One region of the Roseateles agri genome, then DNA from elsewhere that is predicted to be linked to it. Evidence: riboswitches for the same ligand, from Rfam matches in the RefSeq annotation. Region 1 holds a riboswitch; the other holds the start of a gene.
What was found. A riboswitch is a leader RNA that binds a small molecule or an ion and turns the genes downstream of it on or off. The one in region 1 is predicted to bind thiamine pyrophosphate.

Region 1 (3,398 bases):
CAGTCCGGCGCTCTACCGACTGAGCTATCGAGGAACAGAGCCTTGCATTGTAGCCTGAATTTTTAGGCGTTTACAAGCGGATCTCCAAACTGGCGCGGAAGGTACGCGGGGCCAGCGGGTAGAGGTAGACGTGGTCGTACTGGTAGGGCGACTCGCGCCAGGCGCGGCGGTCGGCTAGGTTGTCGATGCCGGCGCGCCAGACCAGCAACTGGCTGCCCCAGTTCTGCTCGATGCGCGCGCCGAGGTCGAGCCGCGTCCAGCCGGGGATGAAGACGCTGTTGTCGGGCAGCACGGCGCGCCGACCTTCGTAGACGAGGCCACCTTGCAGTTGCACGCCGGGGAGCAGGTCTTGTCGGGCCTGCAGCTTGAGCATCGTCTGCGGCACGTTGACGGGCTGCTGGCCGTTGAGTGTCGGGTCGACGGCGCCGTCTTCGTTGCGCGCGCGCAGGCGCATGACGCTGCCGAGCACGCCGCCGCCGCGCCACTTCAGGTCGGCGGAGGCCTCGATGCCGCGGTGGTGGGCGCGGCCATCGGCCACGGTGGTGCAGGAGCCTGCGTCGCCGGTGCCATCGCAGTTGTCGCGCCAGGCTGGCTGGCGGATGTCGAACACGGCCAGCGACCAGTCCACGGCACGCGTGCCTGCCTTCAGCCCGGCTTCGACCTGCCGGCTCTTCATCGCGGGCAGCGCCTGGCCCCGGTTGGAGTAGATCGGCCGGTTCGGCACAACGTTCGATTCGATGCCTTCGCCCCAGCTCGCATAGGCCATCAGCTCGTGCGAGATCGCGTAGCTGAGGCCCAGCCACGGCGTGGTGAAGGACTGCGGATAGCTGGTCCGCTCGGAGCCGTCGGTGAGGGCGCTCTCGCGGTGCAGCGACGTGTGGCGCAGGCCCAGCCAGGCCTGCCAGTCAGCGCCCAGCTGGATCGAGTCGCGCAGGTAGAGCTCGGTGCTGCGCTCGTCGCGGTTGGTGTTCCCGGCATAGGGCTCGATAGCATCGGGCAGCTGCACCTGGCCGCTCACGTTGCCGGTGCCGACCAGGGTGTAGACCTCGTCGCCGAAGCGGCTCTTGAAGCGGCTGAACAGCACGCCCGCCGTCAGCTCGTGCCGCATGCCTGCCGTGTTGAACTTGCCGCTCAGCGACAGGTCGAGCGCGCTGCTGTCGCGGCGCTCGCCGTCGCTGCGGAAGTCGTAGAGGTCGAAGTCGCCGTTGGGACAGTAGCGGTCGGCGTAGTAGGTGCCGTCGGCGGCTAAGCAGCCGAAGGGGAAGGCGAGGTGGTCGTCGGTGCGCAGGCGTTGCACGCCGGCATGCACCTGCGCGCGCCAGTCTTCGTTCAGCTGTTGGGTGATGCGCAGCGAGCCGGTGCGGCCGTCGAACACGGTGGGCTGCGTCCATGACTGGTTGTTCAGGTTCAGGCGCGGGTCGACGGACTTCGGGTCGGGCACGCGGTCGCCGAGCATGCTGAACGCGGCCTGGTCCGGCTGGCTCTGATGGCTCAGCTCGAACTCGGCCTCGACCAGGGTGCCAGGTCTTGCCTTCCATTCGATCGCGGCGGCGAGCATCTGGCGATGGCCCTCGGCATCGCGCAGCTGCGGATCGAGGTGCGCGGCGCTAGCGTTGACGCGCAGGCCCAGGTCGCTGCTCAGACGCTTGTTCCAGTCGATCGAGGCCTCGACGGTGCCGGGCTGGGTGTAGCCGAGGCTCAACACCGTGCTGTCCACCGCCTGCGGCCGCTTGACGACCAGATTCACCAGCCCGCCCGGCGCACTGGTGCCGGCCTGCATGCCGCTGGTGCCCTTGAGGATCTCGACCGAGGACTTGTTGTCCAGCGGCAGCGCGGTCTCGGCGTTGATCGGCAGGCCGTCGCGCCGGTAGTTGAAGCGGTTGTCGATCGTGAAGCCGCGGATGCTCAGGTAGCTGATGTAGCCCTCGGCGTTGTACGAATCGCCGACGCTGGCGTCGATGGACGCGAGGCCGGCGAGCGCATCGACGCCGAGGTCCTTCAGCCGGTCACTGGACAGCGCGGTGGCCTGCATCGGCAGCTTGGCCAGCGGCACGTCGCCGAAGCCGCCGAGCTGCACCGGCGTGGTGTCGGCCGAGCGGCCGGTGACGGTGATGGCCGGCAGGGCCTGCTGCTGCTCCTGTTGTGCCTGGGCGGCCATGGCGGCGAGCAGGGCGGCAGCGAGTGCGGTACGTGTGAATCGAGTTGCCATCGTGACGAAAAGCGATGGCAGGTCGGCAAGTCATGAGGCCGGAACCGTCAGCGAGAAAGAGGCTGGTGCGACGGCGGCTGATGCTGCTTGCTTCCCTGCGCGAGGATTACCTCAATCAGGTTCAAAGGGACTCTCTCAGTCGGCTTGCCAGCCAACACCCCTAGCGAATGCGCCGCATTGCTGCGGCACGAGGCGAATTCTATCGGCGACCCGAAAGAGAACAAGCCGCTCGATGAGCGGCTTGTCGGGTCAAAACGTCAGATCGACGGTGCCGTCAGTCGAACACAGGCGACTCCACGCCCAGCACCTTGTGCAGCTTCGGGCTCGTCGTCGTGTACTGCAGGTGCACGCGCTTCTCCGGGAAGATGTAGGGCGCGGCGCCGAAGGCGGCCAGCGCGCACTCGTGGAAGCCCGACAGGATCAGCTTCTTCTTGCCCGGGTAGGTGTTCACGTCGCCGACGGCGAAGATGCCCGGCACGTTGGTCTGGAACTTCTCGGTGTCCACGACGATCTGCTTGCGTTCCAGTGCCAGGCCCCATTCGGCGATCGGGCCGAGCTTGGGCGACAGGCCGAAGAAGGCCAGCACTGCATCGCAGGGCACCACGCGGGTCACGCCGTCGGCGCCGGCGACCTTGACGCCGGTCAGCACGCCGTCGTTCTCGACGATGTCGCTCACCTGGCCGACCAGGAACTGCATCTCGTGCTGCTCGCACAGCTCGTGCATCTTGGCGACCGAAGCCGGCGCGGCGCGGAAGCCATCGCGGCGATGCAGCAGGATCACGCTCTCGGCCTTGTGCGGGTTGCCGTCCTTGTTGCCTTCGCAGAAGTTCAGCGCCCAGTCCAGCGCCGAGTCACCACCGCCGACGACCAGCAGGTTCTTGCCGGCGAACTGCGCGGGGCTCTTGACGCGGTAGTGAATCGAGTCGCCTTCGTACTTCTCCACGCCTTCGACCTTCAGCGTGCGCGGCTGGAACGAGCCCACGCCGCCGGCGATGAAGATCGTCTTGGTCACGAAGGTCGTGCCCTTGCTGGTGGCGACGAAGAAGCGGCCGTCGTCCTGCTTCTGGACGGTGGTCACTTCCTGGCCCAGGTGGAAGGTCGCGCCGAAGGGCTCGATCTGCTTGAGCAAGTTGTCGGTCAGTTCCTGGCCGGTGCAGACGGGCACGGCCGGGATGTCGTAGATCGGCTT
Region 2 (3,398 bases), on a different contig from region 1:
TGTTGTGGCGCCTTCAGTGGTTCCGGCGCCGGAGCCGCGGCGCGAGCCTGTACCTGAACCCGAGCACCGCAGCGGCGGCATGTTCTGGGTCTTCGTGGCGGCCGGCGTGCTGTTGGTCGTGCTGGTGATGGTGTCGCGCCGCTCGGGCAGCGCCGGGCTGAAGCAGGAGCGCGAGCGCTGGGCCAGCGAGCTGAACGACGCGAGCAAGGACCTGGCCGACGCCCAGCTCGTCAGCGATGCCAACCCCGCGCTCAGCGAAGCGCAGCGCCTGAGCAACTACGACCGCATCCGCCTGGTGAAGAGCGACCTGAGCGCGCATCAGTCCAGCCTGGCCTCGCGCAGCGACTTCGGCCCCACGCAGGCGCTGGTGCTGCGTGCCCGCGATCTGGCGGCCGAGCTGCGCGGCGAGGAACGCCCGAGCGAGCGCCTGCGCCGTGAGCAGCAGGAGCAACTGGACCGCGAGGCCCAGGTCGCCGCGGCGCGCGGGCAAGGGCAGGGCTATGGACCGGGTTACGGCCCCGGCTACGGCCAGCCCACGGCCGGCGGCAGCCTGCTGCGCGACGCCGCGATGATCGGCGGCGGCGCGGTGCTCGGCTCCATCCTGGCAGGTAGTGCCTCGGCCCATGAGCGCCGTGACGACCGCGGCAGTGCCTTCGGCGGCGGCTCGGGCTCGCTGCACGAGGTGGACGACGACCAGCGCTTCGGCCGCAACGACGGTGGCGGCATCGATGTCGGCGGCTCCGACGCCGGCTTCGACTTCGGCGGCAGCGACAGTGGCAGCGACGTCGGTGGCGGCGGCAGCGACGATTTCAGCTGAAGTCGCGGCCTGAAGCGCCGCCGCGGCGGCGCACTGCCAGCGCGACGCCGCCCAGCGCCAGCAGCGCCCACGGCGCCGGCTCCGGCACGGTGCTGATGGCCGCATAGCCCAGCAGGAAGCTGGCCCCGGCGGACGTCGTGTTGTCGCCGAGGAAGAGGAAGTTCGGCGTCCGGTAGGCGTTGGCGCCGGTGCCGGTGTAGCTCGAATAGTCGTGCAGCGCGCTGGACAGCACCGGCAGGCCGTTGACCAGCAGCTGGTAGCTGTCGCCTTGCACCTCCAGCTCCCAGCGATGGTTCGGCGCAAAAGCCGCGGCCACCAGCGCCGGGTCGCTGGTGCTCTCGCCGGCAACGAAGCTGTTGTCGACCAGGTTCTGCGCAAAGATACGGTCGCTCTGGAAGCCGATCTCCACGCCCTTGCGGTCGCTGCCGATCAGCGTCGCCGAGAAACCGGCGCGGTTGGCGTTGCCGCTGTGGTCCTCGCTGTACAGCACCATGTCGAAGCTGAGCGTGTAGCCGGCCGTGGCATCGAGCACCGGGAAGGCCGCGTTCACCGGCGGCAGCGCGCCGTTCAGCGCCAGCAGCGCCGGATAGTTGGACCAGCCCGCGATCGCCGCATTGCCGGCCGACGGCTTCACTTGCGCGCCGCTGCTGCCGTAGCTGGCGCTGGCGCCGATCAGCGATCCGTCGAGCCAGCCCGTTAGCGCCGGATTCGTCGGGCCGGTGGCGGGGTTGTAGAGCACCTGCGCCGTGGCCGCGGGCAGGCCGGCGAAGAAGCTCAGCGTGACGAGGGCGGTGCGCAGTGGCAGGTTCATCTCGAAGCTCTCCCGGACTGTGAAGAAGGCCGCGGCCATTCTTTCAAACAGACTCATAATCCGCCAGCCCCGCCCGCTACTGCGAGCGGGGCACACCGCTAGGGGTGTCGGCACGACGGGTCAACGAGGACCCGGCGGCGCCGACTGAGAAACACCCTTTGAACCTGACCTGGGTCGTGCCAGCGTAGGGAAGCGACGGCCCCTCATGGCCCAGCCCTCTCTCCGCCCGTGCCGCCCTTTGCTTTGTTGACGAAGGACGATCGCGATGGGCTCGACTTCCAATCTGATCAGCGCCGCGGACCTGTGGGCCGACCTGCAGGCCGTGCGCGCGCAGTCGCCGCTGGTGCACAGCATCACCAATTTCGTGGTGATGAACTACAACGCCAACGCGCTGCTGGCCGTCGGCGCCGCGCCGGTGATGGCGCATGCGCTGGAAGAGGTGCAGGAGATGGCCGGCATCGCGCAAGCGCTGGTGCTGAACATCGGCACCCTGGAGCCCGACTGGGTCCGCGCGATGCAACTGGCGTTGCAGACGGCGCGCGGGCGCGGCATCCCGGTCGTCATCGACCCGGTCGGTGCCGGTGCCACGCGCTACCGCAACGAAGCGCTCGCCGCGCTGATGCAGGCCGGCGCGCCGAGCATCGTGCGCGGCAACGGCTCCGAGATCATGAGCGTGGCGGGCCTCGCGGCGCGCACGCGCGGCGTGGACAGCTCCGCCGCTTCCGGCGAGGCACTGGACGCGGCGCGGGCGCTGGCCCGCGACATCGGCGGCACCGTCTGCGTCAGCGGCGCGGACGATCACGTCGTCGGCGCGCAGGGGCGACACGCGGTGCTGTCCAACGGTCACCCGTGGATGACTCGCATCACCGGCGTCGGCTGCTCGGCCAGCGCGCTGGTCGGCGCCTTCGCCGCGGTGCAGCCCGACCGCTGGCGCGCCACCTTGTCGGCGATGGCCGTGCTGGGTGTCGTCGGCGAGATGGCTGCCGAGCGCACGCAGGCGGCCGGTGCCGGCGTCGGCCGGATGCAGATCGAATTGCTGGACGGCCTGCACCTGCTGGACGAGGCCAGCTTCACCGCGCGGCTGAAGCTGAAGATCCATGGTTGAGCGAATTGATTTGCACAAGCACCTACGGCTGCACCTCGTGACCGACAGCGCGCTCTGCGGCGCGCGGGGCATCGAGGCTGTCGTCGAGGCCGCCGTGCGCGGCGGCGCCACCTGTGTGCAACTGCGCGAGAAGGCGCTGGACAGGCGGCCCTTCGTCGAGCGCGCTCGCGCACTGAAGGCACTGCTCGCGCCGCTGGGCGTGCCGCTGCTGATCAACGACCGCGTGGACGTGGCCCTGGCCTGCGGGGCCGACGGCGTGCACGTCGGCCAGCGCGACATGGCGCCCGAGGACGTGCGGCGCCTGATGCCGCCAGGCAGCATCGTCGGCCTGTCGATCGAGTCCGCCGCGCAGATGATCGCGGCCGAGCGCGCGCCGGTTGACTATTACGGACTGAGCCCCGTGTTCGACACCTCCACCAAGACCGACGCCGCGCCGCCGCTGGGCCTGGCCGGCGTGCGCCGGATCCGTGCGATGACGATGCGGCCGCTGGTGGCCATCGGCGGCATCGGCTTCGAGAACGCAGCCGCCGTGATGGCCGCCGGCGCCGACGGCCTGGCCGTCGTCAGCCTGCTGTGCAAGGCCGCCGACCCGGCGGACGCGGCCCGCCGCTTGCGACAACTGATGGACGGAACGCCATGACCGACAACATGAAGCGCTACGCCCG

Region 2: linked by a shared signal. The riboswitch ahead of thiM (hydroxyethylthiazole kinase) and the one ahead of SNE35_RS00250 (TonB-dependent siderophore receptor) in region 1 are both predicted to bind thiamine pyrophosphate.

The regions. Positions count from the first base shown of each region.
Region 1 is NZ_JAXCLA010000001.1:58,612-62,009, reverse strand. Features, by position in the region: tRNA gene SNE35_RS00255 (tRNA-Asn) at 1-34, opposite strand, end outside; gene SNE35_RS00250 (TonB-dependent siderophore receptor) at 71-2,209, opposite strand; TPP riboswitch at 2,285-2,381, opposite strand; gene SNE35_RS00245 (NAD(P)/FAD-dependent oxidoreductase) at 2,484-3,398, opposite strand, start outside.
Region 2 is NZ_JAXCLA010000010.1:141,195-144,592, reverse strand. Features, by position in the region: gene SNE35_RS27850 (tetratricopeptide repeat protein) at 1-817, shown strand, start outside; gene SNE35_RS27845 (PEP-CTERM sorting domain-containing protein) at 810-1,628, opposite strand; TPP riboswitch at 1,719-1,836, shown strand; gene thiM (hydroxyethylthiazole kinase) at 1,894-2,733, shown strand; gene thiE (thiamine phosphate synthase) at 2,726-3,373, shown strand; gene thiD (bifunctional hydroxymethylpyrimidine kinase/phosphomethylpyrimidine kinase) at 3,370-3,398, shown strand, end outside.